DNA from 3 places in the Xanthomonas sp. NCPPB 1638 genome. Region 3 is predicted to be linked to each of the others. Evidence: predicted binding sites of a transcription regulator. Region 3 holds the regulator's gene; each other region holds the start of a gene.
What was found. Region 3 encodes FliA, which starts transcription of late flagellar genes. Its sites were predicted from a motif close to TAAAGTTTNNCNNNCNNNGGCCGATAA; they were not measured.

Region 1: ACCQ13_RS01995 (GGDEF domain-containing protein) is a predicted target of FliA. The motif match lies at 8,024-8,050, and genes of this name have one in related genera.
Region 2: ACCQ13_RS11890 (methyl-accepting chemotaxis protein) is a predicted target of FliA. The motif match lies at 3,607-3,633, and genes of this name have one in related genera.

The regions. Positions count from the first base shown of each region.
Region 1 is NZ_CM192984.1:480,276-492,247, forward strand. Features, by position in the region: gene ACCQ13_RS01975 (hypothetical protein) at 1-1,721, opposite strand, end outside; gene ACCQ13_RS01980 (hypothetical protein) at 1,723-3,228, opposite strand; gene ACCQ13_RS01985 (ABC1 kinase family protein) at 3,404-5,110, opposite strand; gene ACCQ13_RS01990 (DUF808 domain-containing protein) at 5,342-6,283, shown strand; gene ACCQ13_RS01995 (GGDEF domain-containing protein) at 6,360-7,988, opposite strand; gene glgA (glycogen synthase GlgA) at 8,464-10,047, shown strand; gene ACCQ13_RS02005 (1,4-alpha-glucan branching enzyme) at 10,044-11,972, shown strand, end outside.
Region 2 is NZ_CM192984.1:2,776,726-2,788,697, forward strand. Features, by position in the region: gene clpA (ATP-dependent Clp protease ATP-binding subunit ClpA) at 1-596, opposite strand, end outside; gene clpS (ATP-dependent Clp protease adapter ClpS) at 739-1,059, opposite strand; gene ACCQ13_RS11875 (NUDIX hydrolase) at 1,309-1,767, shown strand; gene mnmA (tRNA 2-thiouridine(34) synthase MnmA) at 1,764-2,900, shown strand; gene hflD (high frequency lysogenization protein HflD) at 2,900-3,514, shown strand; gene ACCQ13_RS11890 (methyl-accepting chemotaxis protein) at 3,662-4,852, shown strand; gene ACCQ13_RS11895 (hypothetical protein) at 4,938-5,225, shown strand; gene ACCQ13_RS11900 (hypothetical protein) at 5,331-5,606, shown strand; gene ACCQ13_RS11905 (sensor domain-containing protein) at 5,759-8,545, opposite strand; gene ACCQ13_RS11910 (sensor histidine kinase) at 8,704-10,797, shown strand; gene ACCQ13_RS11915 (EAL domain-containing protein) at 10,801-11,972, shown strand, end outside.
Region 3 is NZ_CM192984.1:1,926,416-1,934,724, forward strand. Features, by position in the region: gene ACCQ13_RS08310 (hypothetical protein) at 1-568, shown strand, start outside; gene ACCQ13_RS08315 (XVIPCD domain-containing protein) at 583-2,061, shown strand; gene ACCQ13_RS08320 (chemotaxis protein CheA) at 2,297-3,946, opposite strand; gene ACCQ13_RS08325 (protein phosphatase CheZ) at 3,949-4,575, opposite strand; gene cheY (chemotaxis response regulator CheY) at 4,575-4,967, opposite strand; gene ACCQ13_RS08335 (RNA polymerase sigma factor FliA) at 5,002-5,769, opposite strand; gene ACCQ13_RS08340 (MinD/ParA family protein) at 5,766-6,650, opposite strand; gene flhF (flagellar biosynthesis GTPase FlhF) at 6,637-8,301, opposite strand.

The DNA.
Region 1 (11,972 bases), 1.4 Mb from region 3:
CGCTGTCCTTCGGGAGAGTGGGCGAACTCGATGGCGATCCGATCAAGTTGATTGCTGTCCCCAGCCATCAAAGCGGCATAGGTTTTGTCGAGGTAGGGATCATTGAATGGCCCACTCGTTGAGATCTGTGGCTCACGCTGCTGACTTTCCTCTCGCTCATCGCGTTCGCGTTCATTAGTAGCAGGTATCAGCGGAGGGAAAGCCAAGGCTGGATTCGTGATCGATGGGTCAATCGGCCCTATGGCGTTGCTTAGCGCGCGGCCTGCCTCGATCGCAGGTTGACGCCCGTCGTCGTACATGCTCTGCGAACCTCCAATGCTGGGGGGAGCCATCACAGGTGCAATAGTAGGGGCTTGATTCGCAGCGAATGACCCCACGTTTTGTTGATTAGTTGGCGCTATCGGTGCTGGTTGCGCTGGCTCGGCTGGTTGTTGAACAGGGCGCAAAACAGGCTCATTGGGGTCAACATGAAGCAGCCGCTCCGTTGTTCCATTTCGGTTGATGTTGAGGTCTACCACTCCGTTCCGTTGATCTACTCGTCTAATCTGGCTCCGTTCGATTTCGTTCCATTGTCCATCGATGTTGGCGTAGCCGTGCCCATCCCGGTTCCACTGGGCGAAATCGTTGCCTGAGACATATAGCCCGGCTGTTTGATCTCGTGGAGCGCCCTGAAAGCGAACGTCCTGTGCGCGATGACCACTGTCATCCAACGTCTGGACGAACGCCTTGGCCTGCCCAGAAATCAGGAACAGGCTCTTGACCGTCGAATACTCAGCTTCTAGATTTGGGCGTGCGCGATCCTGATTTAACTGGGTCGGATTCGCGAGCGGATTGGCGACAACGTTCTGCCACGCCGTATGCAGAGGGTTGTGATCTTCCGCATTCCGCAATGCGATCACCACTTCAGCGCCTCGTAGGGCGTTGTCACGATCGCCGCGCAAATGCTGCGGTACACCGGCCTTGATGCCATCTAAAGAATCTATGCTTCCGTCGTTGATTTGCTCGATGACTCCAGGCCAATGGCGAGCACCATCCTGATTTTCTAATTTTGCTATGACCGTCGCCATGCGGATTTGATCGTCCTGCGTGGCATTCTGATACAGCGAGGTGTCTTCCAACTGACGAACAGCTCCTCCCTCGCGCAATAGGTGATCGATTTGTCTCACGTCTTGGTTGTGGACATAGGTGATACCTGCGTCGGAAGCCATGAAAGCATTCAATCTGGTCTTGATGCCCGTAGGTATATCATATCCGTTATCTATCGCCGTTTGCCGGTCGCCCCGAATCTCATTGCCTTGGCGTCGCAAGCTCAGGCTCGCCTGGTTATATTCCTGCTGCGTGAGCAGCATCCCTGGGTTTTCGTTTACTTGTTCCCGCGCCCACACCTGATAGGCATTCAATAGTTGATCCGCGTTCCGGTCGGGATCATTTCGCTGCTGTCCGAAATCCGTCTGCAAGGTGCCGATGGAATACCCGCTGTTGTAAATCGGTTCCAGTTGGCCATCTCGGAACGCGCCCGCCTCGATGGGCTGGCGTCGAGATGTTTCACCGCTTTGGTGGATATAGCCTGCGAATGAGAGTTCGTAAGCTACATTGCGCCCCCGGACACTTCCTTCCGAAGCCACACCAACGGCAAGGTAGATAGTGGCCTTAAGCTCGTTGTCGGTGATGGTTCCCGCTGGACGCTCGCGATTCGGATCTGCTAATTCTTGGCCAGTCATTTCACTTATCCTTGATGTCGATGATCTGGATATCAGGTGCCGCCCCCACAGGTGTCAGGTCATAGCTGTTGATGCGGAAGGCTCGGCTAGCAGTGGTAAGGAGGAAGGTGTTGTCCTGCAGGTCAAGCGCATGAAAGGGCCTTGTATTCCAACAGCCCTTCTCTGCGTCGTAATCAGCGATGATCTTGGTTCTCTCAGTGAAGTTGGCATCGCTTTCCTCGAGCCGAGAACCTTGCGTCTGGACGATGTACGCCACTGACTGGCATGCCGACTGACCATTGAAAAAGATGCTTGGGTCAGCTGAGACAGCTTTCGTCGAGTAGATGTGATCCTGGCTGTGCGATCCCTTATTTTCAAAAAGATAGCCGCCCAGCACAACTTCATGCCCTCGCCCATTTCGCTCCCATCCGGCATAAACTGATGGTTGCTCGATTTCGACGCTGGAAGGAGTGGCACGAATGGATGAATAGCTGTGACCCTTTGCATCGGTGAAGCTAAAATATTCGATATTGGAAATTCCTTTTGGCGAATTCGCTCCACTGGTCCCCGCCTCAATGCGGACATTGGACACTAGCTCTCCTGTGAAGAACTCCATTGCTTTCGCCGACTCTCGATCTTTCCTTGAAATCATCCATAGCTTCCACGGCCTGCTACGTCTGTCGATAAATATCGCCGCCACAGAAAAGTCGCGTTGCGCGATCTTGGTCTGTGGCCAGTCTGCTCTTTCCGCTTTTTGCTCACTTTCTTGATGGCTGGTTTGTCCCTTGCCGCATAAGCCAATGTTTGTTCTTGCAGCACGAACTATCGCTAGGTAGCGATCAGCCAAAACCGGTGTCCATCCATCTATTACTGCATCATCATTCTTGTCGGCATCCTCTGCATACTTGTCGAGCGTAGCCAAGCATTCCGCATATAGCCCGTTCTTGTATTGGGTGATCGCCAGATCGTTGCGGATTGCCCCTTCCTCTTCCCATTCCAATGTTGGTAGACAGTTCGCCAGCGCCGGAGACAATGTTGCTAGTGCTGTCTTGTAATCCTTGCTGTTGTAAAGCTGCTGGAACGCATCTCGCGTTTGATCAAGATCGCTTCTGCCACATCCTTCCTTGACCCGCAGGTAAGACCCTTCGAAATTGCCGTTATAGCCGCAAAACGCCTTGCATTCAGCTGTTGTCGTTGCTGATACATCGATGCCCTGCGGGGTGTTCGCGAATTTCACAGTGCAGGTGGATTCACCGTTATCGCTCTTAGCGATACCTTCATCGCCCTGGATAGCACCGTCGAGCCCGCAGGTGTCTTCGCCGGTGATGCTTTCAAGGGAAAATTTCAGCGTGTCTCCTCGCTTGCTGAGTTGGAGGTGTCCCCAACCTTTCTCCGTTATGTATTCGCCCGCTTGCAAGAGACCGCTGCCAGCGGCCTTCGTTGGGGCTGTCGAAGGAAGGTCGTTGCCAGGCGGGGGCAATGACGAGGCGGCCGGCGTCTCCGCCGAGCAGGCGGTGTAGAACAACACGACAACTGTTGCACAAGCGAACCAGCGCATCACCCTTGCCATATGGTTTCCCGCCGCCTATCACATGCGGGCAGTCTAGCCAATAATGAACTCTGGATTCTACTTATCTGGGCTAGCGTAGCGTCCCAAACGAAAGAATTTACTTATTGACTGTCGAACCGCCATCTTTGGGAAGTTAGCGGTGCCCACGCTCTTCGCGCGCGCGCACGCGGCGGTCGAACAGCAGCGCGCTGACCACGATGCCCAGCCCCAGTGCCACGCCCAGCAGGAACAGCACCATCGCAATGGCGGGGTATCCCCACAGCTTGAAGCCAGTCTCGATGCGCATCATCTGCGCCGAGGCCATGATGAGCGCGGCAGTGACGATGCCGGCCGCGACGCGGTTGGCGATCTTCTGCAGGCTTTCCATCAGGTGCGATTCTTCCAACCCGGTGACGCGCATCTGCAGGCGGTTCTCTGCGGCCAGCGACAGGATCTCGGACATGCGTCGCGGCCCTTCGCGCACCAGATGCTGCAGCTCCATCGCTTCGCTGGCCAGGTTGGCGGCAGACATGGACTTCTTCAGGCGTGCGCGCATCACGTGTTGCAGATGGCGTTCGACGATACGGCGGGTGTCCAGGGTCGGCGACAGGGCGCGGCACACGCCTTCCAGATTCAGCAGCGTCTTGCCGAGCAGGCTGAGCTCGGGCGGCGTGCGCAGCCCGGTGGAAGTGGCGATGCGTACCAGATCCAGCACCACGCGGCCTTCGGAGGTGGCGTCGTGCGCGGCGTAGCGCGCAATCATCTGCCCGGTTTCGCGCTGGTAGCGGTCCTCGTCGTAATCCTCCAGCCGCGTGCTGAGCGCGATAGTCTCTTCGGCCACCTCTTCGCCACGGCCATCGACGGCGGCAAACAGCAGCTTGAGCAATCGCTCGCGCAAGCGCGGCGGCACATGCGCCACCATGCCCAGGTCGAAGATGGCCAACCGCCCATCGGAGAGCACCCGCAGGTTGCCCGGATGCGGGTCGGCATGGATTTCGCCATGCACGAACATCTGATCCAGGTAGCCCTTGACCAGTTCGGCAGCCAGATCGTCCATGGGCTGCTCGGTGCGGCGCAGGCCGGAGATCTTGTCCACGCGCACGCCTTCGGCCAGTTGCATGGTCAGCACGCGGCGGCTGCTCAGGTCCCAGATCGGTTGCGGCACCCATAGCAGCGGAAACGGCTTGAGATGTTTGCCAAAGCGCACCAGGGTTTCGGCTTCGTCCTGGTAGTTGAGTTCCGCGCGCAGGGTCTTGCCGAATTCGCCCAGCCAATCGGCAAAGCGCACCCGGCGGCCGATGCCGGTGAGGCGGTCGGCGGCGGTGGCAAAGCTCTTGAGTACCTCCAGGTCCGAACGCACCTGCGCGGCCACTTCGGGCTTTTGCACCTTGATGGCCACCGGGGTGCCATCGCGCAGGGCGGCGCGATGCACCTGCGCCAGCGATGCGCAGCCCAGCGGCACCGGATCGAAATGCGAGAACGCCTTGTTGACCGAGACGCCGAGCTCTTCTTCGATGATCTGGCGGATGCGTTCCACCGGCACCGCACTGGTGTTCTCCTGCATGCGTTCCAGCGCGGTGGCGAACTCCGGCGGCACGATGTCCGGGCGCGTGGACAGCATCTGGCCCAGCTTGACGAAGGTGGGGCCCAGCGCCTCCAGGTCGGAGACGAACTGGTCCGGTGTGCCTTCGGCAGGTACTTCGTAGTCGTTGATGGCGGCCGGGTCCAGATTCATGCCGGCAAACACGCCCGACCCGCGATACCGCAACAGCAGGCGCAGGATCTGCGTGCGCCGGCTCATGCCGCCGACCACGGCCTGGTCGGTCGTGCTGCGGTGTGGATCGTTCGGACTCAAGGCCATCTCCGGGCGTCGTGCAAGCGGCGAGTGTGGCCAGCGCCAGGTCGTCAAGTGGTGAATCCGGGCGCATCATGCGGCCGCTTGCGAGCGGGGCGGCACGCACCGGCCATGCCTGCGGGCCGTGGCCGGCATCGCCCTCGCATCGGCGGCTAACCATCATGCAATGGCCTGCCATCACCCCACGCGGGCACCGGATCGGCGAGAATCGCCGGCCACCCACGAAGGACCTTGCGCATGGCCGGTGCCAGCCTGTTCACCCTGCTCGACGACATCGCCACGCTGCTGGACGACGTCTCCATCCTAACCAAGGTTGCGGCCAAGAAGACCGCCGGCGTGCTCGGCGACGATCTGGCGCTCAACGCCCAGCAGGTGACCGGCGTCAGCGCCGACCGCGAGTTGCCGGTGGTGTGGGCGGTGGCCAAGGGCTCGCTGGTCAACAAGGTGATCCTGGTGCCGGCGGCGCTGGCGATCAGCGCACTGGAGGCCTGGCTGCGCGGGCGCGGCTACACCATTCCGCTGGTGATGCCGTTGATGATGCTCGGCGGCGCCTACCTGTGCTTCGAAGGCGTGGAGAAGCTGGCGCACAAATTCCTGCACAGCGCAGACGAAGACGCGCAGCGGCATGCCGAGCGCACTCGCGTGCTGGCCGATGAAAGCGTGGACGTGGTGGCGCTGGAAAAAGGCAAGATCAAGGGTGCGATCACCACCGACTTCATTCTGTCGGCCGAGATCATCGTGCTGTCGCTGGGCGTGGTGGCGGGCGTGTCGTTCGGGCAGCAGGTGGCCGTGCTGGTGGCGATCGCGCTGGCGATGACCGTCGGCGTATACGGCCTGGTGGCGGCGATCGTGAAGCTGGACGACCTGGGCCTGTACCTGACCCGGAAAGGGGCATCGCTGGCCGCGCTGGGCCGCAGCATCCTGGTGGCCGCGCCGTGGCTGATGAAGTTCCTGTCGGTGGCCGGCACGCTGGCGATGTTCCTGGTCGGCGGCGGCATCCTGGTGCACAACATCCCCATGCTGCATCACGTGGTGGTGGATCTGGCCAAGGCGGCCGGCGGGCTGGGCTGGCTGGTCGAGGCGCTGGGCAACATGCTGGTGGGCGTGGTGGCCGGTGCGGTGGTGCTGGCGGTGGTGACCGGGTTCCAGAAGCTGCGCGGGACCAAGGCGGCGCACTGACGCCTGTCTGGCGTCCCGACGTCGATCGCATGCCCGGCCTCAGGCATGCAATCGACGCAGGAGCCGGGGTTGCGCGCTAATCGGCGTTGATGACCCGGTTCTTGCCGGCGGCCTTGGCCTCGTACATGGCGCGGTCGGCACGTCGGATCAGCTCGTCCTGGGCCTCGTCCGCGTGGCGCAGGGCCACGCCGGCGCTGAAACTGATGAACACGCGCACGTCGTCGTGCAGGAACGAGCGCTGTGCCAGCGCCCGTTGCAGGCGGATCACTGCCGCGCTGGCCTCGAAGATGCTGGAGTCCGGCATCAGCAGCACGAATTCCTCACCGCCAAAACGCGCGATGGCATCGGTGGTGCGCAAGGCGGCCTTGGCCACGTCCACGGTATGCCGCAGCGCGGCGTCGCCACCGGCATGGCCATGCGCCTCGTTGAGGCGGCGGAAGTCGTCCAGGTCCAGCATCGCCACGCACAGCGGCTGGCCGCTGCGCTGCGTGCGGGCCGCTTCGCGCTGGAACAATTCCTCGAATCCGCGCCGGTTCAGTGCGCCGGTGAGCTGGTCTTCGCGCACCAGCCCGGCGACCGTGGTGAGTTCCTGCTCCAGGGACGCGATGCGTTGTTCGGCCTCTTCGACCTGGCGGCGTGCCGACAGCAGTTCGTCGCGGGCGGCCAGGGCTTGTGCCTGGACTCCGGCGGTGTCTTGCAATAGGTCCTGCAGCAGGCGGTTGAGATCCGGAATGCTGCGAGCGTCGCCGATCGCCTGCGAATAGCCGGCAACGCGGTCATGGTACGCGCCGGTACTGGTGGCCATGCCGTCGAGCCGATCCACGAACGACACCATCATCTCGCGCATGGCAGTCTTGGACTCGGCAATGCCCTGTTTGAGCAGGCCCTGCTTGTAGATCACCTCGCGCAGGGTGCCGCGTGCCTGCTCGATCGAACCCACGTCCAGCGGGCCTGCGATCAACTGCCGCACCACCGCGATCTGCCCCTGCAACCAACTGCGGTCGTCCAGCAGTTCGCCAACGTTCTCCAGCAGCAGATCGAACAGGCCCAGCAACAGGTTCTGCTGTTCGCTGGCGTCCTCGGCGCGCAGGCCGACCTGGTGGCTCAACTCGCGCAGCCGCTGCTCCAGCGTGACCAGCTCGTGACCGGGGCGCCAGTGGCGCAGGGCGGCGGCCAGGGTTTGTGCCTCATCGGCCAGCTCCGGGCTGCGTTGCAGCAGGATGGCCAGGGCATTGCCGAGCGCATGCCGCAGCAGATCGCGCAGCTGCTCGGCCTCGGTGCGGCCTTCGGCCAGCGAGTCGCCGGTATCGATGGTGCGGATGTACTTGTCGATCAGCTGGCGCAGCGTGCGGCCGTAGCCGAGCCAGTCACCGGCCGCATACGCTGCACCCAGGCGCACGCCCATGTCGCCGAGCTCGCCATGCAGGCTGGCGATGCCTTCGGCGAATGCCTGCAACAGCGCCTCGGGATGCGCGGCATGCGAGAACAACCGCACCAGCAGCGCGGTAGCGGCGGCCGGATCGTGCGCGCCGGACTTGGCCTTGGCCGGCACCAGCGCGTGCGCGGCCAGGCCGGTACCGCCGCGTTCGCCGCTGTGAATGGTGGGCAACGGCGCGGTGTGGCGCGCCGCGCCATTGCCGCCCCAGGGCAATAGACGGCGCAGCCCGCCAGATGGGCGGCCAGGGTGGTCAGGCGGTTGTGCCATGCGCCGGTTCTCGAAGATCCTCTTGCTGTCGCAGGTTATCGGCGTGCGCGCGCCCGCCTTGAGCGGGCTTGACCATGCCGCGCCGGCCGGACACGGAGACCGCTGCCCGTCCGTGACGCCTGCGCATGCCTGCATGAACCGGTTATCCAGGTGAGAGGGGCCGCGACTGCAGCGCCCTCATTCGGTGCATTGCAGGCGCCGTGCACCGTTGCGGGGATGTCATCGCCGTGTCATCCCGGCTTATGCCTTCTGACATACGCCGCCGTGTGTAATGGAATGTGCGTTGTCGCAGAAAAGGCAGAACATGTTCACGCATATTTTATTTGGACGAGGTGTAGATTCATCGCAGGGACAACGTGGGGCACGCGCGTCGTCCACGCTCCTCACTCGCAGCAGGTCGCCTGGCTGAATCGGCAGGCGGTGGTTTTCGCTTCGCCGTTTTCCGTCTCCACCCCACTTCACGACGGACGTTCAGATGGTTGCCACGATGTCGCTTCACGCCAGTACCGCACGCATCGAGCGCAGCGCGTTGATCCCCACGCTGAAGAAGAGTGGGCGGCCGCGCGATGCGCGCGGGCGTTTCATCCGTCATCACGAGCGGTTGCCGGTGTCGCTGGCCGACACGCGCGGCGCGTTGTTCGTGGTGTCGGAGATGGCCGACTTCATCAAGGCCGGTGGCCTGGGCGACGTGGCGGCCGCGCTGCCGCGCGCGCTGCGCCATCGCTATGACGTGCGTGTGTTGATCCCCGGGTATCGCGCGGTGCTCGAGCGCGCCGGCAAGGTGGAGATCGTGGGCCGTGTGCTGGCGCATGCGGCGCTGCCGGCCTGCGACATCGGCCGGATCGTGCAATCGGACGGCTTGCCGATCTACATCCTGTTGTCCAAGGCACTGTTCGAACGCGATGGCTCGCCGTATGTGAGCACCAGCGGTTCGGAGTTCGAAGACAACGCCATCCGCTTCGCCACCTTGTCGCATGCCGCCGCGCAGATCGCCGCCGGCCATGCCGGGCTGGGCTGGAAGCCGCGCCTGCTGCACCTCAACGACTGGCCGTGCGCGCTGGCGGCCGGTTATGTGCGCTGGTCCGGTGGCACCACCCCGTGCCTGCTGACCATCCATAACCTGGCCTACCAGGGCTTGGTGCCGTATTCGATGGCCGCCGCGCTGGGCATTCCCGCCGAGCGCGTGGCCGAGCTGGAGTTCTACGGGCAGATGTCGTTCCTGCGCGGCGGCATCGTCAATGCCGACCACGTCAACACCGTCAGCGTCAGCTATGCCAAGCAGATCACCGGCCCGGCGCAGGGCTGCGGGCTGGACCGGCTGCTGGCCGGACGCGCCGCCAAGGGCGCGCTGACCGGGATCGTCAATGGCATCGATGCCAGCTGGGACCCGCGCACCGATGAGTACCTGGATTCGCATTTCAGCGTGAACCATTGGCAGGGCCGTCAGGCCAATGCCGGGCAGGTGCGCAAGGCGTTCGGGCTGCGCGAAAGCACTGGACCGCTGTTTGCGGTGGTCTCGCGGCTGGTGCACCAGAAGGGCCTGGACCTGATCTGCGAGGTCGCTCCGCAGATCGTGGCGGCCGGTGGCCAGATTGCGGTGATCGGCGGCGGCGAGCCGGAGATCGAGCAGCAGGTGGCCGAGCTGACCCGCCGCTATCCCGGCCAGGTCGGCGCCTTCATCGGCTTCGAGGAAGGCCTGGCACGGCGCATGTTCGCCGGTGCCGACTTCCTGTTGATGCCCTCGCGCTTCGAGCCCTGCGGCCTGAGCCAGATGTACGCACAGCGCTTCGGCTGCCTGCCGATCGCCCACGCCACCGGCGGGCTGATCGACACCGTGGACGACGGCGTCACCGGCTTCCTGTTCCAGCACGCCAGCGTCGAGGCGCTACGCCGCTGCCTGGAACGTGCGTTTCGCACCTTCCGCCTGCCCAGCCTGCTGTCGGCAATGCGTCGGGCGGCGATGCTGCGCCCCAGCGGCTGGGATGTGGCCGGCAAGAAGTATCTCTCCCTTTACGAACACACTGCCGCCACTGCGCCCGCGCTTGCGACGGTGTCATGAGCGAACGGCTGGGCGGGCAGGGCCAGGCGACGGAAACTGACGCGGTGACCATGGAAGGCATGTCCGATATTGCACAGACCCTGCAGGCGCTGGCCCAGGGGCTGCCCGCCGATGCATTCGCGGTGCTGGGCCCGCATCCGCAGGCCGACGGGCGCCGCCGCGTGCGCGTGCTGGCGCCAGGCGCCGAGGCGATGGGCTTGATCGATCCGCGCGGCAAGCTGCTGGCACGCATGCAGGCCACCGAGACCGAGGGCCTGTTCGAAGGCGAGCTGGCCAGCGATGGCCCTTACCGGTTGCGCATCGTGTGGCCGGACGTGGTGCAGGAGATCGAGGACCCCTACGCATTCGGCCCACTCCTGGACGAATCGCTGCTGCTGCAGATCGCTGCCGGCGACGGGCAGGCGCTGCGCCGCGCGCTGGGCGCCCAGCACATGCACTGCGGCGACGTGCCGGGTGTGCGCTTTGCAGTATGGGCACCACACGCGCAGCGCGTGGCCGTGGTCGGCGACTTCAACGGCTGGGAGGCGCGGCGACACCCGATGCGCCAGCGCACCGGCGGCTTCTGGGAGTTGTTCCTGCCGCGGGTGGAAGCCGGCGCCCGCTACAAGTACGCCATCACCGCCGCCGATGGCCGCGTGCTGCTCAAGGCCGACCCGGTGGCGCGCCAGAGCGAGCTGCCGCCGGCCACCGCCTCGGTGGTGCCCGGTGACGCGGCATTTGCCTGGACCGACGCCGAGTGGATGGGCCGGCGCAATGCGCAGACCCTGCCGGCGCCGATGTCCATCTACGAGGTGCATGCCACCTCCTGGCGTCGCGACGGGCATGACCAGCCGCTGGACTGGCCCAGCCTGGCCGCGCAGCTGATTCCGTACGTGCAGCAGCTCGGTTTCACCCATATCGAGCTGCTGCCGATCACCGAGTACCCGTTCGGTGGCTCGTGGGGCTACCAACCGCTGGGCCTGTATGCGCCCACCGCGCGGCATGGCCGCCCGGAGGGTTTGGCCGCGTTCGTCGATGCCTGCCATCGCGCCGGCATCGGGGTGATCCTGGATTGGGTCAGCGCGCACTTTCCGGGTGACGCACATGGCCTGGCGCAGTTCGATGGCGCAGCGCTGTATGAGCATGCCGACCCGCGCGAAGGCATGCACCGCGACTGGAATACGCTGATCTACAACCATGGCCGCCCGGAAGTGACCGCGTTCCTGTTGGGCAGTGCGCTGGAGTGGATCGACCATTATCACCTCGACGGCCTGCGCGTGGATGCGGTGGCTTCGATGCTGTACCGCGACTATGGCCGCGCCGAGGGCGAGTGGGTGCCCAATGCGCATGGCGGCCGCGAGAACCTGGAAGCGGTGGCCTTCCTGCGCCAGCTCAACCGCGAGATCGCTACCTGCTTTCCCGGCGTGCTGACCATTGCCGAAGAATCCACCGCCTGGCCCGGCGTGACCGCACCGCTGGCCGATGGCGGGTTGGGCTTCACCCACAAGTGGAACATGGGCTGGATGCACGACACGCTGAGCTACATGCAGCGCGATCCGGCCGAGCGCGCCCAGCACCATAGCCAGCTCACCTTTGGCCTGGTGTATGCGTTCTCCGAACGCTTCGTGCTGCCGCTCTCGCATGACGAAGTGGTGCATGGCACCGGCGGCCTGCTCGGGCAGATGCCCGGCGACGACTGGCGGCGCTTTGCCAACCTGCGCGCCTACCTGGCGCTGATGTGGGCACACCCGGGCGACAAACTGCTGTTCATGGGCGCCGAATTCGGCCAATGGGCCGACTGGAACCACGACCAGTCGCTGGACTGGCATCTGCTCGATGGCGCGCCGCATCGCGGCGTGCAGCGGCTGGTGGGCGACCTCAATGCCGCGCTGCGCCGCGTGCCGGCGTTGTACCGTGGCACCCACCGTGCCGACGGTTTCGACTGG
Region 2 (11,972 bases), 850 kb from region 3:
TCGATTTCATCGGCACGGCCCACCAGCGGGTCGATCTTGCCGTTGCGCGCCTGCTCGTTGAGATTGGTGGCGTACTCGGCCAGCGCGTCGCCCTTGCCCTCGCCTTCCCCGCCCTCGCTCTTGGGCTCGCCCTCGGACGCGGAGGGCTGCTCGCTGTCTTCGCCCAGCTTGGCGATGCCGTGGGACAGATAGTTGACGATGTCCAGCCGGGTGATGTCCTGCTGGTTCAGGAAATACACCGCGTGCGAGTCCTTCTCGCCGAAGATGGCCACCAGTACGTTGGCGCCGGTGACTTCCTTCTTGCCGGACGATTGCACGTGGTAGACGGCGCGCTGCAGCACGCGCTGGAAGCCCAGCGTCGGCTGGGTATCGCGGCCGTCGTCTTCGGCCAGGCGCGAGACCGCCGCCTCGATCGCCTGCTCCAGATCGTTGTGCAGGCGCAGCTGGTCTGCCCCACAGGCCTTGAGCACGGCCTGTGCGGAGGGATTGTCCAGCAGCGAGAGCAGCAGATGCTCGACGGTCATGAACTCATGACGCGCCTCGCGTGCTCGCTTGTAGCACTGGCCGATGGTTTGCTCTAGGTCTTTGCTGAACATTGGTCACTCCGAACGGCTGTTGCCAACAATATGCGGCTTTTGTCGGGATTTTCCACAACCCTATCCAATAGGCATGTTCAGACAGCGTTAGCACGCGATTGCAGTCACACTGTTGCGCTGCTGGAATGATCCAGCAACGGTCTCAGCGCTGTTCCATCGTGCACAGCAACGGGTGCTGGTTCATCCGCGAAAACTCGTTGACCTGCGCCACCTTGGACTCGGCGACTTCGCGGCTGTAGACCCCGCAGACGCCGCGCCCACGGGTGTGGACGTGCAACATGACCTGGGTGGCGCTTTCCAGGTCCAGGTTGAAAAACTGCTGCAGGACGGTCACCACGAAGTCCATCGGGGTGTAGTCGTCGTTCAGCAGCAACACCTGGTAACGCGGCGGCGGCGCCACCTCCGGCTTGCTGGCTTCAACGGTCAGGCCGTGATCGTGTTCGTGTGAGGTCTTGCGAGGCATCCGGCCATTATACGGTTCAACGCCACGCGCATTGGACGATTTGCGCCGCGGCCCGCACAATTTGTCTCCAATTTCCCCCTTGGCCCCCATGACCGACTCCCTGACCGCAGCTGCGCCGGCGCCGCCGCCCTCGACCGACGCGGGCAACGCTGCCATGGCTGGCCCCCGCAGTGGGCGTATTGACCACTCTTGCGCGCTGGGCTCCGGCGGCTTGCCTGGCAACCCGTCCGCCCGCCAGGAGCGGCGGCGATGAGCGCCCCGCAGCCGCGCTGGCACCCCGATGTCACCGTGGCCACCGTGGTGGTGCGCGACGGACGCTTGCTGCAGGTGGAAGAGCGCATCGGCGACCGCCTGCTGCTGAACCAGCCGGCCGGGCATCTGGAGCCGGATGAAAGCCTGCTCGACGCCGCCGTGCGCGAAACCCTGGAAGAGACCGGCTGGGACGTGCGGCCGACCCATTTCATCGGCAGCTACCAGTGGCTGGCCCCGACCGGCCAGTGCTACCTGCGCTTTGCCTTCGTGGCCGATGCGCTGACACACCACCCCGAGCGCAGCCTGGATACCGGCGTGGTGCGGGCACTGTGGATGACGCCGGACCAATTGCGTGACGCCAGCGAGCGTTGGCGCAGCCCCCTGGTGTGGGAGGTGGTGGCCGACTACCTGGCCGGACAGCGGCATCCGTTGGCACTGGTGCGGCACGTCGCATGAGGACGCCGCGCATCGTGGTGGGCGTGTCCGGCGGGGTGGATTCGTCGGTGGCGGCCTGGCAACTGGCGCAGCAGGGCGAGGCGATCGCCGGGCTGTTCATGCAGAACTGGGCCGACGACGGCAGCGGCGATTGCCGCGCCGAAGACGACCGCCGCGACGCGGTGGCGGTCTGCGGGATGCTGGGCATCCCCTTCCACTTTCGCGATTTTTCCGGCGAATACTGGAGCGGCGTGTTCGAGCACTTCCTGGCCGAATACGCAGCCGGGCGCACCCCGAACCCGGACGTGCTGTGCAACCGCGAGGTCAAGTTCAAGCACTTCCTGGACGCCGCACAGGCACTGGGCGCCGAGCGCATCGCCACCGGGCATTACGCCCGGGTTGCCCACAGTGGCGGGCGCTGGCAGCTGCTGCGCGGCGCCGACCGGGGCAAGGACCAGAGCTATTTCCTGCATCAGCTGGGGCAGACCCAGCTGGCCGCCACCCTGTTCCCGGTCGGCGAGCTGGAGAAAAGCACGCTGCGCCGCATCGCCCAGGATGCGGGCCTGCCGACCCATGCCAAGAAGGATTCCACCGGGATCTGCTTCATCGGCGAACGCGACTTCCGCGAGTTCCTGGGCCGCTACCTGCCCGCCCGCACCGGCGAGATCCGCGACCCGCAGGGGCAGCGCATTGCCGAGCACCCCGGCGTGTTCTATTTCACCCTGGGCCAGCGCGAAGGCCTGAACATCGGTGGGGTGCGCGGCCGCGCGGCCGCGCCGTGGTACGTGGTGGGCAAGGACGTGGCCAGCAACGTGCTGTACGTGGACCAGGACCGCGACAGTCCGCTGCTGCAGTCGCGCTGGCTGCAGTCCGAGCTGGCCCACTGGGTCGCCGGTGCGCCGCCGGCGCGCCGCTTCAATTGCACCGCGCAGACGCGCTACCGGCAGCCGGACGAGCCGTGCACGGTGGCCGTGCAGGACGATGGCAGCATGCAGGTGCGCTTCGAGCGACCGCAGCGGGCGGTGACGCCCGGGCAGTCGCTGGTGCTGTACGACGGCGAGCAATGCCTCGGCGGCGCGGTCATTGCCGCCACCGATGCACCGCTGGAGCGTCAATTGGCAGGATCTTCTTCTTCCCCCGAGGGTGTGGCTTGATGAGTGTTTCCATGGATCACCGTGTGCTGGCGCTGGCCGGCGTTGCCCAGGCCCTGCAGCAGGTGCGGCGGATCGCCGAAACCGGGCATTCGGAGGCGGCCACGGTGCGCACCGCCATCGACAGCGTGTTCCGGGTGGATGCGGCCTCGCCGGAGGCGGTGTACGGCTCGACGGCGGCCCTGGCGCCCGGCCTGCGCCTGCTGCACAACTACTTTCGCAACCAGGGCCAGGACGATGTGCTGCCACGGCTGGCGCTGGCGGTGCTGCAGCTGGAGCGCCGCTTCGTGCGCGACACCGCCACCGTGGCCACGGTTTCCAGCGGGATCGCGGCGGCGGCGCAGCAGGCGCAGCGCCTGGACGACAGCGCGCATCCGGAGGTGTTGAGCGCGCTGGGCGGGCTGTATGCGCAGACCATCAGCCACCTGCGCCCCAAGGTCATGGTGCAGGGCAACCCGCACTACCTGGGCCAGGCCGGCGTGGTGGCGGAAATCCGCGCGCTGTTGCTGGCGGCGGTGCGCTCGGCGGTGCTGTGGCGGCAGATGGGCGGCAGCCTGTGGGATTTTCTGTTCGCCAAGCGCGCGATGAGCGAGGCGGTGGATCGCGCACTGCGTTGAGCAGCGCCGAAATGCCGGATGAAAGCGCCCACAACGGGCGCTGGCGTCCGCCAGTGGCGGCGCGATGCGCGAGGCAATCTGGCGATCGTCGCTAAAGACAACGGGGGGAGTGCCGATACAGCAACCGTGACTCCGCCGAGAACGCCCATGTATTCACGTCCACTCATCCGTCTAGCCGCCCCTCTGGCTCTGACCTTGCTGTTCCCCTTCGCTGTCGGATTCGACTGGCCCGCCTCGGTGCGCTGGGCGATCCTGGCGACCATGACCCTCAGTTGGTTGGGTTTTGCTGCCTGGGTGACGTATTCCCAGTTCCGGCCCAACCCGGACCAGGCCCGCATCCTGCGCGAGCAGGACCAGTTGCTCAACGAACTGCGGACGTTCGTCAGCAACGAAGTCGACGGGTCGCGCTCTGAAGTCGAGCGTGCCCGCGAACTGATCCGCCAGGCGGTGTCCGGCCTGGGCGGCAGCTTCGAAGCGATGAACCGCAAGTCGCGCCAGCAGAGCCAGGCGTTGGCCCGCATCGTGGACCGTGCCGGTGACGACGGCAGTGCCGGCGTCGACGTCGCCCGCTTCGCCCAGCACGCCAGCTCCCGCATGGAGCAGTTGGTGGAAGCGCTGGAACAGGTGAGCGGCCAGAGCACCAACACGGTGCATCACATCGACGAGATGGCCCAGCATCTGGATGGCATCTTCGCGTTGCTGGAAGACGTCAAGTCGATCGCCGACCAGACCAACCTGCTGGCCTTGAACGCGGCCATCGAAGCCGCGCGCGCCGGTGAAGCCGGTCGTGGCTTCGCGGTGGTCGCCGACGAGGTGCGCAACCTGTCCGAACGCTCCACCACCTTCAACGAGCAGATCCGCAAGCTGGCGCACAGCTCCAAGGAATCGATCGCCAAGGTGCGTGAAACGGTCTCGCAGCTGGCCTCGCGCCACATGGACCGCTCCCGCGAGGCGCGCCATGAATCGGCCGCCATGCTGGAGAACGTCGCCCAGATCAACGCCTCGTTGGGCGATGGCATGCGCGAAATCTCCGAATGCGCCCGCTCCATCGACGGCAGCGTGGCCGAAGCGGTGCGTGCGCTGCAGTTCGAAGACATCGCCACGCAGACCCTGAGCGGCATCCACACCCACCTCGATCGCCTCACCGCGATCAACCGCGAGGCAGTGGCGCTGCAGGAACTACTGCATCGCAATGGCGGCGTGTACGACAGCGACCTGGTCGCCGCGCTGCAGAAGGTGTCCAACCGCTTGCGCGACATGCGCGTGGAGTGGGAACGCCCGCCGCACAAGCCGGTGGCGCAGCAAGGCATGGGTGCCGGCACGGTCGAGCTGTTCTGAGACCGATGCCGACCCGCAACGTCTGATCCCGACATTCCCCGGCCTGCCGGGGATTTGTCGTTCCGTACCGACCTGGTGTTTCGTCATGACGCTACTTGCCCCGACCATCGATGCGGACCCCAGCGATGCGCTGCAGTCCGCCGCATTGGCTGCCACGTACGCCGAGCGCATCGCGCAAGGCGACGCGGCCAAGCCGGTGGTGCGGCGCGTGCGCCTGCCGGCCGCGCTGGAGCGGCTGGAACTTGCCGCCCGCGCAGAGGTCAAGGCGCTGGTCAATCCGCGCCGCGATTGCAGCGAAGACGAGCTGCTGTTCGCCACCGTGGCCTGGGATCTGGGCCTGGATGGCGCCGCAGTCGGCGCCTCCGGGCGCTGATGCAACACCGGCGGAGCGCGTCTCGGCAGGTGCCCCGCCGGATTGTCGAACTGCCCGATCTCAGGCGTTTGAGCGGCCGGTTTCCACCGTACCCCGGCATCGCTGATGGCGTGCACGCCCGCCCTTGCGACCGCCCTGCCCGACCGGACGTCGCTCGCTCCGGCGGGTGTCGCCGGTCTTGGTCACCCCGTCACCGTGCATCTCGGCCCTTGGCGCATTGCCAGGCAGGGTGAGCACGCGTTCCTGTTCCGATTGAGCGCCCTGGCGACCGTGACGAAGATCTCTCCCGGCAGTGCTTGCGACAGCGCCCTCGCCTGCAGCAGTGCGACACACGACAAGGCGTTGGCCTGGAACTTCACGCGCGTGCACGTCCTTTCCTGACCAATACAGCGCGCAGCTCGCTACCCTGAAGGCGCGAGCTTTTGTTCAAATCGACGTGAGAAGGTCCGCTGCCATGGCACGGCACCAATGCGGTGGCATCACTGCAGGACTGTGCACCGCGCCGGGCTGGCGGCGCCAGCCGGGCCAACATCTCAGTTGGCGATCACCAACCGCGCGCCCAGCCGCATGCCGGCTTCGGCCTCGCGCAGCCACTGCGCCATGTCGCGTGGCGACAACGGGCGCGAGTAGAAATACCCCTGGATTTCGTCGCAGCCCTGCTGGCGCAGCAAGGCATCTTCCTGCACCGTCTCCACGCCCTCGGCCACCACCTGCATGCCCAGCGCATGGCCCAGGTGCACGATGGCCTGGGTCACTTCGGCCGTGTTGGCGTCGTCGAGCATGCCCTGCACGAAGCTGCGGTCGATCTTCAGGCGCTGCACCGGAAAGCGGTTGAGGTAGTGCAGATTCGAGAATCCAGTACCGAAGTCGTCCACCGCCAGCAGCACGCCGTTCTGTTCGAACAACTCGAAGCAACGGCGCAGCGAATCCGAATCGCGAATCAAGGCCGATTCGGTCAACTCCAGCTCCAATCGCGACGGCGACCAGCCGTTGTCGCGGCAGATCTCCAGCACGCGCTCGGCGAAGCCGCGCTCGCGCAGCTGCACTGCCGAAACGTTGACCGCAATGCGGCTGAAGTTGAGTCCGGCACGGTCCCAGACCACCGCCTGGCGACAGGCCTCGCCAATGACCCATTCGCCAAGGCGCACGATCTCGCCGCACTCCTCGGCGATGGGAATGAACTCGGCCGGGCTGCACGGCCCGTGACCCGGCCGATTCCAGCGCATCAACGCCTCGATCGCTGGCGAGGTATCGCCGACGGTATTGACCAGCGGTTGGTAGACCAAGGTGAATTCTTCGCGTTCCAGCGCGCCTTGCAGCGCATGCTCCAGCTCCAGGCGACGCTGTGCACGCATTAGCACGTCCTGGCTGTAGTAATGGAACGTGTTGCGGCCCGATTCCTTGGCGGCATACATCGCCGCGTCGGCGGCGCGCAGCAGGCTGTCGAAGTCCGACAGGCCCTCCCCTTGCAGCGCGATACCGATGCTGGCGCCGAGCTTGAGGGTCACTTGGTCCTTGCGCAGCGGTTCGCCCAGCGCGCTGATGAGCTTGCGCGCGACGTGGCCAGCATCTTCCGGCTCGGACAGATCGCGCAGCAGCACGATGAATTCATCGTCGCTGAAGCGGCCGAACAGGTCACTGTTGCGCAGGTGCTGGTGCAGGCGCGCGGAGGCGAGCTTGAGCAGGTTGTCGCCGGTCGCATGACCGAAGGAATCGTTGATGCTCTTGAAGCCATCCAGATCGATCAACAGCATGGCCATCACCTGGCCGCGCTCATGCGCTTCGCGGATGGCGTTTTCGGCCTGCTCGCGCAGCAGGAAGCGGTTCGGCAGGCCAGTCAGGCGGTCGTAATGTGCCAACAGCTCGATGCGTTCATTGGCCTCGCGCTCGCGGGTGACATCGCGGAACAGGGCCACGAAGCGCGGCGGCAGGCCTTCGCGTCGGTCCAGTTCAATCAGGACCTGCACCCAGACGCGCTGGCCGGAATTGCGGTAGAAGCACAGCTCCAGTTGTTCGGGCAGGCCGCCGTCGGAAATGCGCAGCAGCGCCGATTCGAAGGCATCACGCGAGTCCTGGGTGTAGAGCGCAAGCGCCTGCTCCAGGGTGATGTTTTCCTTGCGCAGGCCGTGGATGCGATAGCACTCCTCGGTCCACTGCATGCGGCGGGTGTCGACCTCGATCTCGCAACCGCCGATCTTGCCCAGTGCTGAGACGCGGTTGAGCAATTCGGTACGCCAGCGGATCAAGGCATCGGTCTGGCGTTGTTCGGTCACATTCTGTAGTTGGCCAAGAACGCGCACCATGCTGGCGTTGCCATCGAACACCGGCTGCGCCCACACCCGCAGATGATGCGGGTTGACGCCCGGCAGGCCGTTGACTTCCAGCTCGAAATGCACGGGTAGGCCTTCGTGCTTGATCTTGCGCCAGGCGCTGCGCAATTGCGCAAGCGAAGTGCGCGCAAGCAGGCGCAACAGGTCGCGGACGCCGTGCAGACGCAGTTCGGCCATGCCGAGCTGCTGCAGGAAATCCGGCGAGATCCACAACTGGTCGTTCAACGCATCCCAGCTCCAGCTTCCCATGCTGGCAATGCGCTGGGCCTCTTCCAGCTGGGCCTGCTGCTCACGCAGCTGCTGTTCGAGCAGTTTCTGGTGGTGCACATCGGTATGCGTGCCGACCATGCGTAGCGGCCGGCCATCGGCGGTGCGCGAGACCACCCGGCCACGGTCCAGAATCCAGCGCCATTGGCCGTCGTGCTGGCGCAGGCGGAATTCGGCCACATAGGTCTCGGCACGCCCCTCCAGGTGGGCCTGCACCGCGGCGCTGACTTTCGCGTGATCGTCGGGATGGATCAGCCCGGACAAGGCAGTGAGATTGTTCGGCGGCGGCTGCTCGCTGTAGCCGAGCATGCGCGTCCAGCGTTCGGAGCGGTACACCACGTCGGCCGGGATATCCCAGTCCCACAGGCCGTGATCGGCGCTGTCCAGACCCATTTCCCAGCGACTGGTGCCGTCGGCGCCTACCGGTTCGGGAATGCTCAACGTGAACGCCATGACCTGGCCATGCTCGTCGCACACCGCGCGCAGCCAGCCTTCCAGTCGCCTGCCGCCGGTGCCCGGCAACACGCAGGCGGCCATGCCGCCGCCGTCCGCCACCTGGGCGCGGCTGCTTTCCAGCACTTCGGCATAGGCACCAAGGGTTGCCGGCAGCCCGATCGACTGCGCAACGCGGTTGGCCGCCAGCGGCTGGCCATGCGCATCCAACAACACCACCGCCGAGGTCAGCGGGTGTTGCAGCATGCTTGCAATGACGCCTGAGTCCACTCTGGAACACTCCGAAGAATCGCCCCCTGGCTCGGGGTCGCAATGGATAACGGCCGTTTGATGAATTAGTTGAGGCACCGGTTTCCGGCATGACCGAACCGGACCGAGTTACGGCTAAGATGGTTCCATCGCCCGCTCCATAGGTCGTCTGCGGACCCATGCAACAACCCGACGCCGCGCCCGCGTTCTCGTCCCCTCCCGTTTCCTGCCTGCGTCTGGCCCGGCGCCTGACCCATGGTGTGTGGACCCTCACCGGGCTGTACCTGCTGGTGGGCGTGATCTGGCTGTTGCTGGGCAACAGGCTGCTGAGCCTGGCCGGCGCGGCAACCCCGGAACGCTGGTCCGATGCCAGCTTCCTGCTGCTGTCGAGTATGGTGATCCATGTGGTCCTGCGGCGTTTCGTGGCCCTGATCGTGGACGAACATGCGCAACTGGCGCAGTCCGAGGCCTTGTTGAAGGCCAAATTCCTGGCACTGCCCAGCCCGGCGTTCGTCTACGATCTGGCGAGCATGCGCATCCTCGATGCCAACCCGGCAGCGCTGGAATTCTTCGGCTGGGAGCGTGACGAGTTCCTGCAACAGACCCTGCAGGCGATCTGGCCCAACGCCGACGGCGCGCGGCTGGAAGAGGTGATCGCGCAGATCCGCGCCAAGGGCGATGCCACCTGCGTATTGCACGAAGACCTGATGACGCGCAGCGGGCCGCGCCATGTAGAGGTGCGCAGCAACCAGCTGCATCTGGCCAGTGGCCCGGCCCGCCTGGTGGTGACCCTGGACCGCAGCGAGGAACGGCAGGCGCAGCAACTGCGCGACGAGGCCGTGCAGCGCCTGGAAGAAGCGCAATCCATCGCGCGGCTGGGTTCGTGGCAGCTGGATCGGCAAACCGGCCTCGGGCGCTATTCGCCAGCGGTCTATCGCGTGCTGGGGCGCAGCGTGCCGATGCACCGGCGCGAGCATCGGCTGGAAGAACTGCTGAACGCCTCCGACACCGCCACCCAGGCGCGGATCGAACGCATGATCGAGGACATGTGCACCGGTGGCGAGGTGCAGATCGACGTGCTGTTGCCGCTGACCGGTGGCGATTCGCAACCCCGTACCGTACATCTGCGCGCCGAGAGCGTGACCACCGCCAGCGGCGCGCGGCACGTGCACGGCACCTTGCAGGACGTGAGCGAGCGCGAACAGTCGCGGCGCCTGCTGCGCGAGCGCGAAGAGCAGTTTCGCGAGCTGGTGCGGGTATTGCCGGACGGGGTGCTGATCCTGGCCGACGAGCACGTGATGTATGCCAATGCGGCCGGCTCGGTCCAGTTCGGTTTCCAGGGCGAGACCATCCTGGGCGAACCCTTGCAGACGCTGGTCAGCGACACCGATCTGCCCCTGGTACGCGACTACCTGCGCGCCGGCAGCGACCGCAACGAGCCGGTGTCCAGTGCGCGCGCGATGCGCCGCCGCGATGGCAGCACGTTCTATGCCGGCCTGTCGGCCGGCGACATTCGCTATGGCGGGCGCAGCTGCAAGTTGCTGGTGGTACGCGACCTGAGCGAACCCGAACGCATGCGCGATGCGCTGGCCGAGAGCAACGCCGAACTGCAGGCAATGGCCAAGCGGCTGTTTTCGTTGCAGGAGGACGAGCGCCGCGCCATCTCGCGTGACCTGCACGATGATATCGGCCAGGCGATCACGGCGATGAAGCTCTCCGCGCACGCGGCACTGGACGAGCCCGATCCTGAGGCGCGGCGCGAAGACCTGCTGGAAGTGGTGTCGCTGGCCGACACCACGGTGACCAAGCTACGCAATCTGTCGATGCTGTTGCGCCCGCCGCAACTGGACGCACTGGGCCTGGAAGCGGCACTGCGCTGGCAGGCGTCGATGCTGTTCCGTGCCTCGCAGGTGCGGCTGGAGCTGGATATCCAGCCGCTGGAGGTACGTCCGGGCAACGAGATCGAGCAAGCCTGCTTCCGCATCGCGCAGGAAAGCCTTACCAATGCGCTGCGGCATGCCTGTGCCGGTGAAGTACGCATGCGGCTGCGCTCGATCGACAGCGAAAGCTTCAGCCTGGAAGTCAGCGACGATGGTGATGGGTTCGAGCCGGAAGGTCCACGCGGGCTTGGATTGATCGTGATGCGTGAGCGCGCGCAAACCGTCGGCGGTGCGCTCGCGATAGAATCGGCTCCCGGTGCAGGCACGCGCGTGACGTTGCGCCTGCCCTATCACCCGGCCGGCGAGTCCGTCCACGAAGATGGTGGACGTTGAGTCATGTGGAACCCTGTGATCCCGCCCGGACTGGAAATCGTCAAGCCGACGCGGCTGGGTGCGGGTAACCCCGACCTGTTGCACTTGGTGGACGCGGCCGCTTCCGGCGGCGCGCCCCTGATGGTCTTCCATGTCGATATCGACCACTTCGCCTCGATCAACGAAAACATGAGTGGCGAGGTCGGCGACCAGGCGCTGACCCTGGTTGCGCGACGGCTGCAAGAATTTTTGGGCACGCGCGGCAAGCTGTGGCGCCATGGCAGCGACGAGATGGTCATCGTGGCGGTGCGCCGCGAGGACACGCCATTGCCGGAAGATTTCGCCGAAGAGATCCGCCAGCAATTGGAGCTACCGCTGTCGGTTTTGCCGTACACGCTGTTCATGACCGGCAAGGTGGGCATCAGCCTGTGCCCGGAACATGCCACCTCGCTGTCCACCTTGCTCGATTACGCCGAGGAAGCCAGCTACCAGGCCGCGCGCGAAGGCGGCAATACGGTGCGGTTGTACACGCGCAATTCGGCGACCAATGCGCATAGCGAAAGCATCATCGCGCGGCAGATCGTCGATGCCATTCCGCATGGCGAGCTGCGCCTGCGCTATCAACCCCTGGTGAGCGCACGCGACGGGCGCATCGTGGGCATGGAGGCGCTGCTGCGCTGGCAGTCGCCGACGCTGGGCATGCTGGTACCGGAGCGCTTCATGCGCACCGCCGAACGCCTGGGCGTGATCGTGCAGATCGGCGAGTGGGTACTGCAGAACGCGGTACGCCAGGCGCGGCTATGGCGCGACCAGGGTTTCGACGATTTCAGCATCGCGGTGAACGTTTCCACACTGCAGCTGCTGCGCCCGGGCTTCTTCAACGAAGTGATGGCGATGCTGCAGACCGCAGGCGTGCCAGCGCAATTCGTGACCCTGGAGATCAACGAAAGCGCGTTGACCAACAACGTCAACTTCGTCCACGAGACGATGGCCAACCTGCGCAATGAAGGCATCAGCCTGAGCCTGGACAATTTCGGCACCGGCGATTCCAGCCTGAGCGCACTGGTGCGTTACCCGGTGGATCGGCTGAAGATCGACCGCAGCTTCATCAAGAGCGCGCCGGCCGGCAGCCGCGAAGCGGCGATCGCGCGCGCCATCATCGCGATGGGCCACCAACTGGGCATGACGGTGATTGC
Region 3 (8,309 bases):
CCCAGCCCCGGCAACCGTCACGGAGACATCTGCCATGAGTTCCTCAGCCGAATCCAACGTCACTCCCGTTGGCAGCGAACCCAGCGGGCCGATACGAACGGCAGAGGATGCACTCACCCGCATGCTTGCATTGATTCAAGCAATTCACGGACTGGACGATCTGACACCCGACTACCTGCAGTCCAAAATGGGGGTTCCGGTGACGCGTGCGGCAGCTGATCCCAAGCGTTATGGCGCCAGTGCTCCGCTTACCAGTGAGTGGGGTTACAGCTTTGGGATGGATCAGACGCTTACTGCGGGGCGTTGGTTCGAGTTCACCTTTGTTCCAGCGCAAGCGGGTGCTTCCCCGTCCATGACGGAGATCTGCGGGATCGATTTCGATACGTTTACCAAGAAGCTGGAGAACATCGGGTTTGTACGTCAACGCAACATGGTGGAAGACGGGCGATGGATGAGTGACTTCTTCAGCCGCCCAGGCATGCGGGTGGAGGTGTTTCCACGAGGTGAGGCCGATGCACCGCAGGAGCGGGTGGAGCACCACTGCGTTGAATGGATCTACATCCGTTAACCCAAGGAACGGCCATGCCTTTGAGTCCACAGGCGCAAGCCATTATTGATGACTTCGGCCGCCAACTAGGCGTCACCACCGAACATGTCACCAAACTACAGGGTGTGCTTGCCGCATCGCCGGTTTTGCTTGACCAATTCAATGATGCGGTTGCGAAGCAACGCGTACTCAGTCTAAAGCCTCTGAATGATCCGAATGCAGGCGGAACGTTCACGCCGAATGAGAATTCCATCCGGCTGCCGCTGTCTAGGCTTTCCAATGGGCATGGCGGCAAGTTGCTTGATTCCGGTGACATGACGTTTGTGCTGGGGCATGAACTGCAACACGCCATGTACAGCCCAACCGCTGCTGCTTCCCGTGCGACGTTCGAAGCCGCTGCGGTGCAGATAGCCAAGACCACGCACGATTATTCGGACGCGGCGGAGAAGGTTTTATCAAGCAACCGTGTAGATGAAGCAAGTGCAGAAATTGCAGGCTGGAATGCAACCGTCAGCAGGGTAAAGCAAGCAAAGCCGGATGCATCCCTGGAAGATATTTTTCGGGAAGCACCCGGCCGTATGCGCGACTTCATTGATCAAACCGGCGGAATGCCGCAATTCAATTACGCGCTCAAGTCCAACCTTACCTTGAACGCAGATATGACGATGCCCGTCACTCCTGCCAACGTCGAGGCAATGGGTGCAAACTTCTTCGACAAGGACGCCAAGAGCGCTCGCATCGGCTATACGGGTCAGTCCGACTACGCCAATCACTACGGCCCGTGGGTAGTTGGAACAGCTGCCATCTACGAGCGCCACTACAACAAGTCAAAGCCCGGCGAGCCGGAACAGCCGATGATCCTGGACATGCAGCGCTTGGGATTGAAGGAAGAAATACTTGAGCGCAACGGTATCGACCTGGGCAGCGATACGCGCCCCATGCCTTATCTCGACAGCAGCACGCAGCCACCGACGCCCGGCCTGTTCCAGCACAGCAAGACGACGCACCTGCACGTCTTGCCTATCACCGCGCGCGAACTGGAACATGAGCTGCGAGAACGCGATCCACAATTGTCGAGGCCGTCGGCACACCTTTTTCCGTCAGACCCCGGCCACGCGGATCATTCGCTCTACCAACAGATCAGGGATGGGGTGCAAAAGCTCGATGCCCAGCATGGCCGCGAGTGGGATGCATCAAGCCAGCGCATCACGGCTAGCTTGCTCGTACTCGCAAAGGAAGAAGGCTTGTCACGTGTAGACCATGTGCTACTCAACAACGCGACAGACAAGCTTGCGGCCGGAGAGAAAGTATTCCTGGTCCAGGGTACCCCGAGCGACCCAGGGCACCGCCGTGCCGACATGGCCACTGTACAGGCGGTGCAAACACCTGAAGACCACTCGTTCGAGCGCGTGCAATCGATTAATCAATCCCAATCGCAGGCGCGAGAGCAGCAGCAATCGCTTGAGCAATCGCAGCAAACAGTCGCTCCGCCTGGGCCAACGATGACGCGTTGAGGAAATAACGGTTCCTGGATCACTTCCACGGCGCCCTGACCGTTGCCAAACCGCCTGCGCGCGTAGCGGGGTAGATCGGCAGCGATGCTGGTAGTGAAACGACAACGGCCGCAGTACGCGGCCGTTGTCGTTAGATCAGGTAACCAGGATCGTCTTGACGATTCCCGATTCCCGATTCCCGATTCCCGATTCCCGATTCTCCCAATCCCGAATCCCGAATCCCGAATCCCGAATATCAATGATCGCTGGAGCGCAATCCATCCACATCCAGGATCAAGGCCATGCGGCCGTCGCCGATCAGCGTGGCGCCGGCGTAGCCGGGCAGGCCGCGCAGGGCGCGTGGTAGCGGTTTAATGACCACCTCCTCGCGGCCGCGCACCTGGTCCACCACCAGGCCGAAGCGGGTTTCGCCGGCCTGCAGCAGCACCACGGTCAGCAGCGGCGGCTGTTCGGCGGGCACGCCCAGCCAGCGGCGCAGGTCGATCAGGGGCAGGGTATGCGAGCGGCGGTCGAGCACGGCGCGGCCGTCGAACCAGCCCAGCGAGGTCTGCGGGGCGTGCAGCACTTCGACCACGCGTGCCAACGGCAAGGCGTAGACGGCTTCGCCGGCCTGCACCAGCAGCGTGGGCAGGATCGCCAGGGTCAGCGGGACGCGGATCATGAAGCGGCTGCCGCGGCCCAGTTCGGACTGGATCTGGATCTGACCACTCAATTCGCGGATGCGCGACTGCACCACGTCCATGCCCACGCCACGGCCGGAGATGTCGGTGACCTCGACCTTGGTGGAAAAGCCCGGCATGAAGATCAGATGCAGGCATTCGTCGGTGCTCAGGCGGGCGGCGGCCTCGGCGTCGATCAGGCCCTTGTTGCGGGCGATCTCGCGCAGCCGCTCGGGGTCGATGCCGGCGCCGTCGTCCTGGATTTCGATACTGACGTAATCGCCTTCCTGCTGCGCGGACAGGCGCACATGGCCGCTACGCGGTTTGCCGGTGGCTTCGCGCAGGGCCGGCGATTCGATGCCGTGGTCGATGGCGTTGCGCACCAGGTGCACCAAGGGGTCGGCCAGGGCTTCGACCAGGTTGCGGTCCAGTTCCGTCTCGGCGCCGATCAGTTCCAGTTCCACTTCCTTGGACAGGGTGCGCGCGACATCGCGCGCCACCTTCGGAAAGCGCGCGAAGACCTTGCTCACCGGCTGCATGCGGGTACGCATGACCGCGGTCTGCAGGCGCGCAGTGGCGATGTCCAGCGTGCTCACCGCGCGGTCGAGTTCTTCATCGCGCAGGCGGGTGCGCAAGGTCTTCAGGCGGTTGCGCGAGAGCACCAGTTCGCCGATGAGGTTGACGATGGCGTCCAGCCGCTTGGTGTCCACGCGCACGGTCTGCTCGGCCTCGGCACCGGCCTTGGCTGCGGCCTTGGGGCCGGCCTTGGCACCGGGCGCAGCGGGTGCGTGGGCGTCGTGCGCCGGTGCGGTGGCGCCTTTGGGCACGGACTTGACCGCCGGCGGGCCGCTCTTGGCATCGAATTGCGCAATCAGCGTGGCCGGTGCGTGCGGCACGGGTTCACCCGAGCCCATCGCATCCAACATGGCCTGCAGATAATCCAGCGACTGCTGCGCGGCATCGAAGTGATGCGCCTGCAACACCGCCTGGCCAGAGCGCGCCATGCCGAGAGTTTCCTCGGCGGCGTGGCACAGCTCCACCATGGGTTTGATCGCCAGGAAGCCGGCGCCGCCCTTGAGGGTGTGGAAACCGCGGAACACCGCGTTGAGCTGGTCGGCTTCGTCTGGTGCCTGTTCCAGCGACACCAGCTGTTCGCCGAGGCGGTCCAGGATTTCCTGGGCCTCGACGATGAAATCGGCAGCAATATCGTCTGGAACAGCACTCATGGTTACAACCCCAATCCGGACAGCAAATCGTCGGCGTCGTCCTGCGACACCGCATGACGGTCCAGGCCCTTGATGGCGGGGCCGGCAAGACCGCCGTCGTCGTTCTTCGGTTCGGTACTCTTCGGCGGCAGGCCGAGCGCACCGAAGCCCTCATGCACGCGGCGCACGATCCCGGCCACGCGGCGGATGATCTGCCCGCTGAGGTCCTGGTAGCTCTGCGCCAGCGACAGTTCGGTCAGGTTGTGGCGCATCTTGTCCAATAGCGCGGCCTGGTCCTGATTGAGGCCGCCGTCGCGCAGCTGGTTGGCCAGCACGCGGCATTCCTCGACCAGGTCCAGGGTGCGGTGGCTGGCCTTCTCGGTCATCTCCACCACATGGTCCAGGCGCGAGCAGGCATCGTCCAGTTCGCCGGCCTCGTCGGGCACGGTGGGCAGTTCGCCCAGGGCCTGTCCCAGTTCGCGGGCGAGCCGGCTCAGGCTCTGCATCATCGGGCGCGTGCGCAGGGCGGCGAGGTGATCGACCTCGCGCCGCCAGGCAACCTGGTCACCGCTTTCCAGTGCATCGAGCGCGTGTTGCAGGCGTTCGATCAGCGCGGCACGTTCGGCATCGGCTTCGACGGTGGCGTTCATCAGGCGGTCGCCGTCAGACGTTCGAACACCTTGCCCAGCTTCTCTTCCAGCGTTTGCGCGGTGAACGGTTTGATGATGTAGCCGTTCACGCCGCACTGGGCGGCTTCGATGATCTGCTCGCGCTTGGCTTCGGCGGTCACCATCATCACCGGCAGGTGCTTGAGCTTGGCGTCGGCGCGGATGTTGCGCAGCAGGTCGATGCCGGTCATGCCGGGCATGTTCCAGTCCGTCACCACGAAATCGAACGGACCTGCGCGCAGCGCAGCCAGCGCGCTGTTGCCATCCTCGGCCTCTGCGGTGTTGGTGAAGCCAAGATCTGCCAACAGATTCTTGACGATGCGTCGCATTGTCGAGAAGTCGTCCACGATCAGGATCCGCATGTTCTTGTTCACATCAAGCTCCTAACACGAAAAATACGCGAAAAAATCAATCGTCATTTTCGACACCGGCATCGGCCAGTTCGAATACCTTGAGGCGGCCGCGCAAGCGCACCACGGCCTGGCCGTGGATCTGGCAGACGCGCGATTCGCTGACACCGAGTACGGCGCCGATTTCCTTCAGGTTCAATTCCTGTTCGTAGTACAGCGACAGCACCAGTTGCTCGCGCTCGGGCAATTGGCCGATGGCCTTGCCCAGCTCGCGGCCGAATTCGCCCCGTTCCATCATCTGCTGCGGATTGGGCCCGCCTTTGGCGGTGGTGTCCAGCTCGCCGTGATCTTCGATGCGCGATTCCAGGCTCAGCACCTGGCCGCGTGCGGCGTCTTCCATCAGGCGCAGGTAGTCGGGCAGCGGCATCTCCATCGCGGCGGCCACTTCGGTGGCGGCGGCGGCACGGCCGGTGTTCTGTTCGATCTTGCGCACGGCGGCGGCGGCATCGCGGGCACGGCGGTGCACCGAACGCGGCACCCAGTCGCCACGGCGGATCTCGTCGATCATCGAGCCGCGGATCCGGATCGAGGCATAGGTCTCGAACGAGGCACCCTGCTCGGAGTCGTAGCTGCGCGAGGCTTCGATCAGGCCGATCATGCCGGACTGGATCAGGTCGTCCACTTCCACGCTCGCCGGCAGGCGGGCAGCCAGGTGGTGGGCGATGCGGCGCACCAGGTCGGCGTGCAGGGTCACCACGTCGTTGGCGTTGTTGCGTTGGACGGCACGGTATTGCGCGGTGGCGGTCGTTGCGGTGGCGGTACTCATGCGGCCACTCCCCGTTGGATGATGCGTTCGACAAAGAACTCGACGTTGCCGCGCGGCACGGTGGGGGCCTGCCAGCGCGAGGTACGGCGAGCGATTTCTGCAATGGCCTGCGCCGACGGACTGGCAGGGTAGGCCTTGATGACGGGTTGCTGGCGCTGCACCGACAGGCGCAACCAGTCGTCCTGCGGCACATGGCCGAGGTAGTTCAGCGAGACATCGCCGAGGAATTTCTCGCAGACGCGGGAGAGCTTGTCGTACAGCAGGCGGCCCTCGTTGGGGTCGCGCACCATGTTGGCGATGATCTGCAGGCGGTCCACGCCGCGTTCGCGCGAGAGCACCTTGATGAGTGCGTAGGCATCGGTGATCGAGGCCGGTTCATCGCAGACCACCACCACGGTGTCCTGGGCGGCCTGGCAGAAGGTCAGCACGCTGTCGGTGATGCCGGCGGCGGTGTCGATGACCATCACGTCCAGATCGCGCTCCAGCTCGGAGAACACATTGACCAGGCCGATGTGCTGGGCGGGGGCCAGTTCGGCCATGTGGCGGCGGCCGGAGGCGGCCGGCACCACCAGCACGCCGCCGGGGCCTTCGATGATGACTTCATCCAGCGTGCAACGGCCGGCGATCAGGTCGGCCAGGGTGTACTTGGGTGAAAGCCCCAGCACCACGTCCAGGTTGGCCAGGCCAAGATCGGCGTCCAGCAGCAGCGTGCGCTTGCCCATGTCGGCAAGTGCCACGGCCAGGTTGGCGGAGATGTTGGTCTTGCCCACGCCACCCTTGCCACCGGTCACGGCAATGGTGCGCACCGGGCCCAGGGGCTCGGGACGGGTTGCCGACAGGGGGAAGGCGTTGGTCAGCTTTGCGTATTCACGCGACTGCATGGTTGTGCTCCGGAGTACAGGGCTTATCGGCAGCGCGCCGTAAATCTTCAAGGCGAAGAACGAGACTGGCGGCATTGGCGCGGTGCAGGTCGTCGGGGACCCGCTGTCCGTCAGTCACCCAGGTGATGGGTAGTTGGTGATCGACCACCACCGACAGGGCACTGCCGAAGCGGCCGGTCTCGTCGAGTTTGGTCAGCACCACGCCCTGGGGCTTGGCGTGGGCAAAGCGGCGCACGACCTCGTCGAGGTCGGCGAAATGGGAGTTGGCGGGCAGCACCAGCAGCGAGGTGACTTGCTGGGCGGCGCGTAGCCAGTTCAGCTGGGCGGCCAGGGCGCGATCGCGCTGGCCCATGCCGGCGGTGTCGATCAGCACCAGCTTGTAGTCGCGCAGGCGCTCCAGCAGGGCGAGCAGGCTTTCGGCGCTGTCGGCCTCGTGCACCGCGATGCCGAGCTGGCGGCCGTAGCTGTGCAGCTGCTCGCGGCCGCCGACGCGCAGGGTGTCGGTGGTGACCAGGGCCACGTCGCGGGGGGCGTGCTGGGCGGCGAAGCGCTGCGCCAGCTTGGCGATGGTGGTGGTCTTGCCGGCACCGGTCGGGCCGACCAGGGCGATCACCCCGCCGCGTTCCAGCGGGTCGATCGGGGTCACCGGCAGGCGCTTGGACAGCAGGCCCAGCATCAGTCCGCGGCCGCGGTGCAATTCGGTATCGGCCGGGATCTGCAGGGCCACGTCGCGGGTGAGGCCGGCGTCGAAGCCGTAGTCGTCCATCAGTTCCAGCGTCTGCGCGCGCACCGGGGAGCCGCGCAGGCGCTCGTCGGTGAGGCGGTTCATTTCGCGCTCGATCATCTGCCGCATTAGCGCCAGCTCGCCGCGCAGTTGCTTGAGTTCTTCGTCGTTCTGCGGGATCGGCGCGGCAGCCACCGGCACGGCGGCCAGCGCAGCGGGGGCCGGCGGGGCGACCACGATCGGTGGCAAGGCGGCCGGCGGCAGGATCTGCGGCAGGGCCTCGTCCAGATCGAAGTCGGCCGCGTCGGCGAACGCGTCGTCGTCCTGGCCCTGGCCAGCATAGGCGGGGGCGGCAGCCATGGCCGGGCTCGCGGCCTGCACCGGCGCGGCCGGGCGCGGCACCGGGGCGGTGGTCAGGAAGTCGGCGAACAGCTGTTCCGGCACTGCCGACAACGCGTGTTCCTGGCGCTGCACGACCGGGGCGGCCAGTTCCTGCACGGCCGGCATCGGTGCGGCGCTGCGGATCGGGGGAGCGACCGGCGGCTGGCGCGGCACGCTGGCCGGCTGGCGCAGGGCCATGGCCGCGATCATGTCTTCGGCGGCGTTGGCCACGCGCTGGCGGTGGCTCATGCCGGTCTCGGCGGTCGGCTTCAGCGGGGCATGGACTGGCGCGGCGGGGCGGGCGACAACCGGTGCCGGTGCCTGCTGCACGGGTGCCTGCTGCACCGGCACAGTGGTGGCCGGGGTGTCGCGGGCGGTTTCCAGGGCGCGCTGCACCAGCTCTTCGTCGTAGTTGCTGGCGGCGACGATCTCGATGCCTTCGGCGGTGCGACGGTTGGACAGGATCACGGCATCCGGGCCGTGTTCCTCGCGTACCATGCGGAATGCAGTGCGCATGTCCGGGGCGACAAAGCGTTTGATCTTCATGCCAGGTA